One region of the Mesorhizobium sp. M0074 genome, then DNA from elsewhere that is predicted to be linked to it. Evidence: predicted binding sites of a transcription regulator. Region 1 holds the regulator's gene; each other region holds the start of a gene.
The links. Region 1 encodes PhoB, which activates phosphate uptake and scavenging genes when phosphate is short. Its sites were predicted from a motif close to TGTCATNNANCTGTCAT; they were not measured.
Positions count from the first base shown of each region.

Region 2: a site for PhoB is predicted at 1,963-1,979, ahead of phnF (phosphonate metabolism transcriptional regulator PhnF). Genes of this name have one in related genera too.
Region 3: a site for PhoB is predicted at 1,516-1,532, ahead of ugpB (sn-glycerol-3-phosphate ABC transporter substrate-binding protein UgpB). Genes of this name have one in related genera too.

Region 1 covers NZ_JAMYUM010000028.1:16,197-19,472, reverse strand. The annotation lists gene pstA (phosphate ABC transporter permease PstA) at 1-41, shown strand, start outside; gene pstB (phosphate ABC transporter ATP-binding protein PstB) at 38-841, shown strand; gene phoU (phosphate signaling complex protein PhoU) at 874-1,581, shown strand; gene phoB (phosphate regulon transcriptional regulator PhoB) at 1,598-2,287, shown strand; gene NKJ73_RS29110 (ROK family protein) at 2,297-3,276, opposite strand, start outside.
Region 2 covers NZ_JAMYUM010000001.1:570,357-573,632, forward strand. The annotation lists gene NKJ73_RS02810 (ABC transporter permease) at 1-76, shown strand, start outside; gene NKJ73_RS02815 (zinc-binding alcohol dehydrogenase family protein) at 147-1,163, shown strand; gene phnF (phosphonate metabolism transcriptional regulator PhnF) at 1,182-1,925, opposite strand; gene phnG (phosphonate C-P lyase system protein PhnG) at 2,061-2,522, shown strand; gene phnH (phosphonate C-P lyase system protein PhnH) at 2,522-3,130, shown strand; gene NKJ73_RS02835 (carbon-phosphorus lyase complex subunit) at 3,132-3,276, shown strand, end outside.
Region 3 covers NZ_JAMYUM010000013.1:67,516-70,791, forward strand. The annotation lists gene ugpA (sn-glycerol-3-phosphate ABC transporter permease UgpA) at 1-61, opposite strand, end outside; gene ugpB (sn-glycerol-3-phosphate ABC transporter substrate-binding protein UgpB) at 143-1,453, opposite strand; partial or broken gene NKJ73_RS18725 (bifunctional diguanylate cyclase/phosphodiesterase) at 1,752-3,276, shown strand, end outside.

The DNA of each region.
Region 1 (3,276 bases):
TCCTCGCCCGCAGCCTTACCGGACGCAGAGAGGACAGATGACACAGATGTTGTCCCCAGACATGACGATGGCCGAAACGGTCGTCGAGAAGACGAAGATCGAGGTCAAGAATCTCAACTTCTACTACGGCCAGAGCAAGGCGCTGAAGGACATCAGCCTGTCACTGCCTGAGCGCAGTGTCACGGCCTTCATCGGCCCTTCGGGGTGCGGGAAATCGACGCTGCTGCGTGTGTTCAACCGCATCTATGAGCTCTACCCAAAACAGACGGCCGAGGGCCAGGTGCTGCTCGACGGCAAGAACATTCTCGACCGGTCGCAGGATCTCAACCTCCTCAGGACCAAGATCGGCATGGTGTTCCAGAAGCCGACGCCGTTCCCGATGTCGATCTACGAGAACATCGCCTTCGGCGTCAGGCTCTACGAGAACCTCGGCAAGTCCGAGATGGACGGCCGCGTCGAACAGGCGTTGAAGCGCGCCGCGCTGTGGAGCGAGGTCAAGGACAAGCTCAACGCCAGCGGCTTGAGCCTGTCCGGCGGCCAGCAGCAGCGGCTCTGTATCGCCCGCACCGTGGCCGTGAAGCCGGAAGTCATTCTGCTCGACGAACCGGCTTCGGCCCTCGACCCGCTGTCGACTGCCAAGATCGAGGAACTGATCGACGAATTGCAAGCCGACTATACGATCGTCATCGTCACCCACAACATGCAGCAGGCGGCGCGCGTGTCGCGCCAGACCGCCTTCATGTATCTGGGTGAACTGGTCGAGTTCGACCGGACCGAGAAGATCTTCACGTCGCCCCGCGAGAAGCGCACGCAGGACTACATCACTGGCCGCTTCGGCTGAGCCGTTCCGATCATGCATATGAGGACAGGACCATGGGCGAACACACAGTCGCTTCTTTCGACGAGGATCTCGAGCAGATCAGCAAGCTGATCCGCGACATGGCCGACCTCGCCGGTTCGATGGTCGGCGGGGCGACCAAGGCCCTGTTGAATTCCGACAACGTGCTGGCGCAACGCGTCGTTTCCGACGACGCCATCATGGATGCGCGTCAACGCGAACTGGACGACCGCGCCATCACCCTGATCGCCAAACGCCAGCCGATGGCCCACGATCTTCGCCATGTGGTCGGAGCGATCCGCATGGCGGGCGACCTCGAACGCATCGGCGACCTTGCCAAGAATATCGCCAAGCGCGTGAGTGCGGTCGGCCTCAGCGCCACGCCGCGGGACCTGTCGCATTCCATCGACGCGATGGCGCAGCTGGTTCTCATCCAGGTGCAGGGTGTCATCGAGGAATATGCTGCAGGCGATGCGGCCGCGTTGGCCAAGCTGCGTGCCGCCGACGAGCGCATCGACGTCAAATACACGTCCGTGTTCCGCGAGCTGTTGACCTACATGATGGAAGATCCGCGCAACATCACCGCTTGCACGCACCTGCTGTTCTGCGCCAAGAATCTGGAGCGGATCGGCGACCATGTCACCAACATCGCCGAAAATGCGTATTATGTGCTGACCGGCGAGCAATTGCCGGTCAATCGTCCGAAGCAGGACGAAACGACAATGTCCGCACCGGTGACATGATGGGGGTGCCCAGCCGATGATCGCACCACGCATAATGGTGGTGGAGGACGAGGAGCCATTGGGTGTGCTGCTCCGCTACAATCTCGAATCCGAAGGCTACCAGGTCGAGGTGGTGACACGCGGCGACGAAGCCGAGATCCGTTTGCAGGAGAATGTGCCCGACCTTTTGGTGCTCGACTGGATGATACCAGCGGTTTCCGGCATCGAGCTCTGTCGTCGGTTGCGGGCGCGCCCCGAAACCGAGCGGCTGCCGATCATCATGCTGACCGCGCGCGGCGAGGAGAGCGACCGGGTGCGCGGGCTTTCGACCGGCGCCGACGACTATCTGGTCAAACCGTTTTCGACACCGGAATTCATGGCCAGGGTCAAGGCGCTGCTGCGGCGCGCCAAGCCGGAAGTGCTGTCCAGCGTGCTGAAGGTCGGCGACATCGTGCTCGATCGCGAATCGCACAGGGTCTATCGCAAGAAGAGCGAAATCAGGCTCGGGCCGACCGAATTCCGGCTGCTCGAGTTCATGATGCGGCATCCGGGCCGTGTCTTCTCGCGCAGCCAGTTACTCGATAATGTCTGGGGCGAGACAATCTACATCGACGAACGCACCGTCGACGTGCATGTCGGGCGGCTGCGCAAAGCCGTCAACAACGGCCGGATGCCGGATGTCATCCGCACCATCCGCGGTGCCGGCTATGCGATCAGGGAAGATTGACCCGCCTGGTCAGGCTACGTTCTTTCTGACGCTGGGCCTCATTTGCGCGCCCGGCGCGAAAATCTCCTGGTCGACGAAGCTTAGCGCCCGCATCGCGCAGCCTTCGCGGATCAGCGGCAATTCGTTCGGCTCTGTATCGAAGGAGATCGAGTCCGAATGCTGGCCGCCGGCGGTCTGGGCGATTGCCTTCCGCAAGGCCGGCTCGATCAGATCGAAGGCGGCGGCACTGGCGCCGACCATCGCGACCGGTGCCGGATCGATCAGCGCGAACAGCGAGCCGAGACCGAAACCCAGCGCTTCGCCGGCCTTGCGGTAGGCCTCGCGTTCCGGCCCATCTTTCTCGCGCGCCCGGGCCGCCAGTGCTCGCATGTCGGCGTCGCTGACGTCGGCGATCGGTTCGCTTTCTTCGCTCATCTGCCTGGCGTTGCGCCAGATGGCGTAGTTGCCGGCATAGGCCTCGATGCAGCCGCGCCGCCCGCAACGGCAGAGCGCGCCGCCCGGACGATGGATCATGTGGCCAAATTCGCCACCCGAGGAATGCGTCCCGGTGAACAGTTCGCCCTTCAGCACCAGCCCCATGCCGATGCCATGCGAAAGCAGGATGGCGATGAAGTCGTCGCGATAGCGATCCGGATTGCGCCAGCGCAAAGCCACCGCCATCATGTTGCAGTCGTTCTCCACCGTTGCCGGGATGCCGAATTCGTCCTCCAGCATGTCGGCAAAGGCGATGTCGGTCTGCGGCGTGATCGGCGACCACAGCATGGCGCGTGCAGGGGAGTCGGTAATGCCCTGAATCGCCAGGGCGATGCGGGCGACACTGCGGACGTCAAGGTCTGGATCCTGCAGCCGGCGCCGGACGATGGCCATGCATTCACGGATCAGCTCGTCGCGCGGCATGGTCAGCGTGTCCAGCCGGCGCTGTTCCTCGGCGACCACCTGTCCCGTATAGTCGATAATGGCGGCCGACAGGAAATTCAGCGACAACACCA
Region 2 (3,276 bases), on a different contig from region 1:
CTGGCAGCGCATCATCACCGGCGTGCTGATCATCGTCATCGTCTATTTCGACGGGCTGCGCCGCCGCGGCAAATAGACTGCCTCCCAATAACCGCCGGCCTCGCGACAGCAGGGCCGGCGGTGCCATGAACCGACTGGATTGAAGCATGAAAGCCGTCGTCTGCCGCTCGCCCGGCGAACTTGTCCTCGAAGACCGTCCGGCGCCTGGCGCGCCCCCCGCCGGCTGGGCGCTGGTCGCCGTCAGCCATGTCGGCATCTGCGGCACCGACTATCACATCTTCGAAGGCAAGCACCCGTTCCTCGCCTATCCCCGCATCATGGGCCACGAGGTTTCCGGCACCGTGACCGAGGTTAGTGAGGACGTCGATCTCGCCGTCGGCGAAGCGGTGATCGTCAATCCCTATCTCGCCTGCGGCAAATGCATCGCCTGCCGGCAAGGCAAGCCGAATTGCTGCGTCAGGATCGAGGTGCTCGGCGTCCACCGCGACGGCGCCATGTGCGAGCAGATCCTGGTGCCGGCGCAAAATCTTTATCCGGCAAACGGCCTGTCGCTGGCCGATGCCGCCGCCGTCGAATTCCTGGCGATCGGCGCCCATGCCGTGCGGCGCTCGCTCGCTGATCCAGGTGCGCGCACACTGGTCATTGGTGCCGGCCCGATCGGGCTCGGCACGGCGCTGTTCGCCCGCATCGCCGGGCTCGACGTGACGCTGCTCGACATGAGTGCGGAGAGGTTGGGTTTCGCCGAAAGCGAACTCGGCTTCGCGACCCTCGACGGCTCGCGGGGCGCTGCTGCCGACCTGGTGCGGGAAGCAACCGGCGGCGACGGCTTCGACGTGGTTTTCGATGCCACCGGCAACACCCGGTCGGTGCAGTCGGCCTTCGCCCATGTCGCGCACGGCGGGGCGCTGGTCCTGGTTAGCGTCGTCAAGGACGACATCGCCTTTTCCGATCCCGAATTCCACAAGCGCGAGATGATGCTGATCGGCAGCCGCAACGCCCTGCGTGCCGATTTCGACCATGTCGCCGCCTCGATCCGCAACGGCGCGCTGCCGCTGACAAAGCTGGTCACCCACCGCACCACGCTTGGCGAGACGCCGCACGACCTCGCCCGCTGGGCGCATGAGAAGTCCGGCCTGATCAAGGCCGTCATTCAAGTCGGATGATGCCAGGGCTGCCGCATCTCAGAGCGCCGACAATTTGAGCTCGATCCGCTCGGCCGGGAAGCGCGACTCCGAAAACTGTATCGGCTGACCGTCGGGCGTGACGTTGACGGCGACCGTCACCAGCACGATGGCGCCGGGCTGCAGCTCGAGGTCCGCAAGGTCGGCGGCATCGGCATGGCGCGCCGACAGCACAGTCGATTGCCTGAGATAGTCGTCGATGCCGAAACGTGCCAGCGATGCGGTGATCGAACCGGTTTCCGCCATGGCGGCATCGATGCCGGCAAAGCGCCTGGCATCGAACCAGCCGGCCGCACGAGACACCGGCATTCCATCGGCTTCGCCGCGCGTTTCCAGGCGTATCACATCGGCCCCCGTCGCAAGGCCTAAGCCCTCTGCGACACGACGGTTGGCCGGCTCGATCGATGACGCGAGCAAGGTGATATGCCGCTCGGACGCCTGTCCTTGCAATCCCTCGGAAAAGCGGGTGCGGGCGCCGATCGGATAAGACAGCCGCTTGCGCGACAGCACGAAGGTGCCGCGCCCTTGCTCCGCCCTGAGCACGCCCTCCTGCACCAGCGCTGCGATAGCGCTGCGCACCGTGTGGCGGTTGACGCCATAGCGTCCGGCCAACGCGATCTCCGGCGGCAGCGCCGCATTTTCGGGAAAATCGCCGACGGCAATCGAATGCAGGATCTGATCGGCGATCTGCCGCCACAGCGCGACACCGCTGCGCCGCTCGATGCTGTTGGCTTGTCCGATCATCTCCCGCCCCAATTCCTCGCGCCGATCTTTTGGCCCGTGTCACGTGCCCGTCATGGACACGCGCTAGATAATGGATATAATTTGTATAGTTGTCTATATCAATAGACAAAATGAACGCAGACGAGGAGCACCGCCATGCGAGGACGGGAAGCGCGAGAGCAGGCCGAGCGCAAGGCCGTGATGGCGACGCTGGCGCAATCGGCCGGCGACGACATCGTCCGCCTCTGGGACGAAGCCGGCCTGCCTTGCGAAGCGGAACTTCTGCGTGGCCCCGAAACCGGCCTGGTTACGGTACGCGGCCGCATCGGCGGCGGTGGTGCCCCTTTCAATGTCGGCGAGGCGACGGTCACCCGTGCCACGGTGCGGCTTGCGTCCGGCCATGTCGGCCACTGCTACGCGCTCGGCCGCGACAAGCAGAAGGCAAGGCTGGCGGCAATCGCCGATGCGCTGTGGCAGGACCCGGCCCACCGCAATGAGGTCGAGATCAGGATCGTTGCGCCATTGCAGGCGGCACTGGCCAAGGCGCGTGAACAGCGCCGCGCCGAGACGGCGGCGACCAAGGTCGATTTCTTCACCATGGTGCGCGGAGAAGACTGATGGATATCGCCGCTCAATCCATTGAAGGCGGCTTCGCCGATCCGGTATTCAATGCCCAGACCGTATTCCGTGCCGTGATGGACGCGATGGCGCGGCCGGGCAGCGTCCAGCCCTTGCCGGCCCTTGCCCACCCACCGGCGCCGCTGTCGGCCACCGCCGGCGCCGTTGCGCTGGCGCTGTGCGACAACGACACGCCGCTCTGGCTCGACCCGGCTTTGCAGGTGTCGGCGGTGAAATCCTGGCTTGGCTTCCATACCGGCGCGCCGCTGGCCAACACCCCGGCCGACGCGCATTTCGCGCTGATCGCCACGCCGGCCGAGATGATGGCGCTCGACGGGTTTTCGCAAGGCACCCAGGATTATCCCGATCGCTCCACGACGCTGATCCTCGAGGTCGGCGATCTCATCTCCGGCGCTGCGCTGCTGCTCGAAGGCCCGGGCATCGAGAAGACGGCGACGATCGCGCCGGCGCAAATGCCGCGCCATTTCGTCGAGCAATGGAAGCAGAACAACCAGCGTTTTCCGCGTGGCGTCGATATCATCCTCGCCACGTTCGACGCAATTGCCTGCCTGCCGCGCACGACGCGCATCAAGATGATGGAGGCGTAGCATGTATGTTGCGGTAAAGGGTGGCGAGACGGCCATTCGCAATGCTCACAAACTGCTCGCCGACCGCCGGCGCGGCGACCGTTCGGTGCCCGCACTTCGTCTAGACCAGATCGTCGAGCAGCTGGCGCTCGGCGTCGACCGGGTGA
Region 3 (3,276 bases), on a different contig from region 1:
GTTGTGGCGCCACCAGCAGGTAGGGCAGGATCTTGTTGGGAAAGACGACGCGTGGAGACAGGCTGATTTCCCTCGCTATCCAGGTATCGCCCACGCGAGCTCGCGTGGGCGATATTCCAACCGACTAACCGAGATAATCCCGTCAGTTCTCCAGCGCTTCCTTGATCGCCGCGTTGCCGCGCGCAACCGCATTGTCGAGTGCCTGCTGGGCGGTTTGCTGGCCGGCCAGCATCTTCTCCAGCTCCTCGTTCTGGATATCGCGCACCTGCGGCAGATTCGGCAGGCGCACGCCCTTCGAATTGTCGGTCGGCGACTTGCCGATCATCTGCAGGATGGGTGTCTCGCGGCCGGGGTTCTTGTCATAGAAGCCTGATTTCTTCGTCGCCTCATACGCGGCGAGCGTCACAGGCAGGTATCCCGACTTCTGGTGCAGATATTCCTGCACATCGGTCTTGGACAGATAGGCAAAGAAGGCGGCGACACCCTTGTATTCCTCGTCCGACTTGTTGCCGAACACCCAGAGGCTGGCACCGCCCGGCGTCGTGTTCTGCGGGGCACCCTTGGCGTCACTGTCGTAAGGAAGCTGGCCGATGCCATAGTTCATGCCGGACTTGACGATATCGCCGAGGCCGCCCGACGATTCGGTGAAGATGCCGCATTCGCCGGCGAGGAATATCTGCTTGGCTTCGGAGGTGCGTCCGCCATATTTGAATGTGCCGTCCTTGGCCAGGTCAGCGAGCGCCTGGAAGTGGTTGACGAAAATCGGCGCATTGATCTTGAGTTCGACATCACCGCCGGCCAGGCCATTCTGCTGGGTGGCCCAAGGCACGTCATTCCACCCCGCGAAATTCTCCAGGTGGATCCAGGTCAGCCAGGTCGAGGTATAGCCGCAAGGGGAGGCGCCGCTCGTCTTGATCTTCTTGGCAGCTTCCCACACCTCGTTCCACGTCTTGGGCGGATTGTTCACGTCGAGGCCTGCCTTCTGGAAGATGTCCTTGTTGTAGTAGAGGATCGGCGAGGAAGAGTTGTAGGGGAACGATAGCATGGTGCCGTCCGGCTTCGAATAATAGCCGACGATGCCGGGCAGATACTGGCTCTTGTCGAAAGTCATCCCGGCGCCGGTCATCACATCGGCCACCGGCTTTATCGCACCCTCGGCCGCCATCATCACGCCGGTGCCGACGTCGAACACCTGGAGGATATCGGGCGCTTGCCCGGCACGAAAGGCAGCGATGCCGGCATTCAGCGTCTCCGGATAGGTGCCCTTGAACACCGGAACGAGCTCATAGTCGCTCTGGCTGGCGTTGAAATCCTTGGAGATCTTGGCGACGACCTCGGCGTTGGCGCCGGTCATGGCGTGCCACCAGCTGATCTGCGTGACGGCGAAGGCGGAGGTGGTGGAAAGCAGGGTCACGGTCGCGGCGATACCGGCCGCAAAGCCGAAGAACTTCATGTTTCATCTCCCGTTTGTCATTGGCGAAAGGGGCACTTCCGCAAAGCCAATATGTGGCGCTGATGACAATCGGACAACGGTTTTATTGCGGATCAATGAACATCATTCCTTCCTAAAGTGCACTCGCTACCGAAACCGGGCGCCAGAAATCACATCACCGTCTTTTCGGCGCAGCGGCGCGTCGGTTTTCCCCCGAAAAGACCCGCCTCATGGCCCGCGGGTTAACCATTCGTTAAAATCTCCAAGAGCTAATCAGTCACACCTCCCCTGTTAGTTTTGGCAGACCGAGTGAACCAGGATGCTGACGGTCTATAATTGTATTGTAAGTCAGCACGATCCGAGACTGGTTGCGCTCGCCGCACTCGTCTGTGGAATTTCTTGCTTCTCAGCGGTTAATCTCCTTAAGCATGTCGGCCGATCGACCGAGCGAAACCGGCTTGTCTGGCTGATGATCGCCGCGGCCTCGACCGGGTTCGGCATATGGGCGACGCATTTCATCGCCATGACCGCGTTTACGCCGGGAATCCCGAACGCATACAATCCGGGATTATCCGCCTTTTCGCTTGCCGCCGCCGTTATCATGACCGCGCTTGGGATGTGGGTCGCCACCTTGCGCCGCGGCATCGACCATTTCCTCGTCGGTGGCGCCATTCTGGGCGGCGCCATCGCGACGATGCACTACATCGGCATGGCAGCTTTCGAGGTCGAAGGCCGGGTCGTATGGAACCTGCTCCTTGTCGCGATATCGCTTCTGGCCGGCGTGACCCTCGCGGCACTGGCGCTCCTTGTCGTCTTGCGCCGTCCGTCAGCGCTCGCGACTTTCGGCGGCGCCGCGCTTTTGACGCTGGCGATTTGCAGCTTGCATTTCATCGCGATGGCCGCGGTGTCGATCATTCCGGACTCCTCGATTGAAATATCCGAACATTCCATCGAGCCCATTTCCCAGGCCTTTGCCGCAGCGGTCGCCAGCCTGATAATCCTTGTGCTATCGGGTGCCGCGCTATGGATCGACCTGCGCTTTCGCCGCCAGAAGCTCGAGGCCGATCGCATGCACGATCTCGCCAATGCGGCGGTGGAAGGTCTGATCGTTTGCGATGGCACCCGCATTGTCAGCGCCAATGACAGTATGGCGAAGCTGACCGGAACAGCGACAGCCACCCTGAACACGATGCAATTCGGCGAGCTTTTCGACGGACAGAGCGCAGCCGATATGTCCGGCTTCGGCGAACAGGCGCAGGAAGCGAAGTTAAGAGGCAGCGACGGGGCGAGAATTCCTGTCGAGCTGATCGCCAGGAAAATAACCTACTGCGGCAGGCCTCATACGGTGCTTGCCGTTCGCGACATCCGTGAGCGCAAGAAGGCAGAACAAGAGATCCTCCGCCTCGCGCATTTCGATCCGCTTACCGGGCTTGCCAATCGGCGGAGCTTTTCTTCCCGGCTGGAAGCAGAATTCGCCTCGATGGATCGTGGCGGCAAGGATGGACATCTGGCGCTCCTGCTGCTTGACCTTGACCGGTTCAAGCAAGTCAACGACCTCTATGGCCACGGGCCGGCGATGCTATGCTGCAGAAGCTGGCGCACTGCATTTCCGGCATCCCGCGCCACGGACAGATGCTCGCGCGTCTCGGCGGCGATGAATTTGCCATCATAGCTCCGAACCTCCCCGACCCCCTGGCCGCAGGCCGGATAGCCGAGGACTTGCTGGCGGCGATCCGGGAGGAAAACAGGGTTTCGGTCGGCTCCGGCCTCGTCTCGGCCAGCATCGGCATCGCCTTCTTTCCGCTGGATGCCGAAGACCAGGCCGGCCTGATCAGCCATGCCGA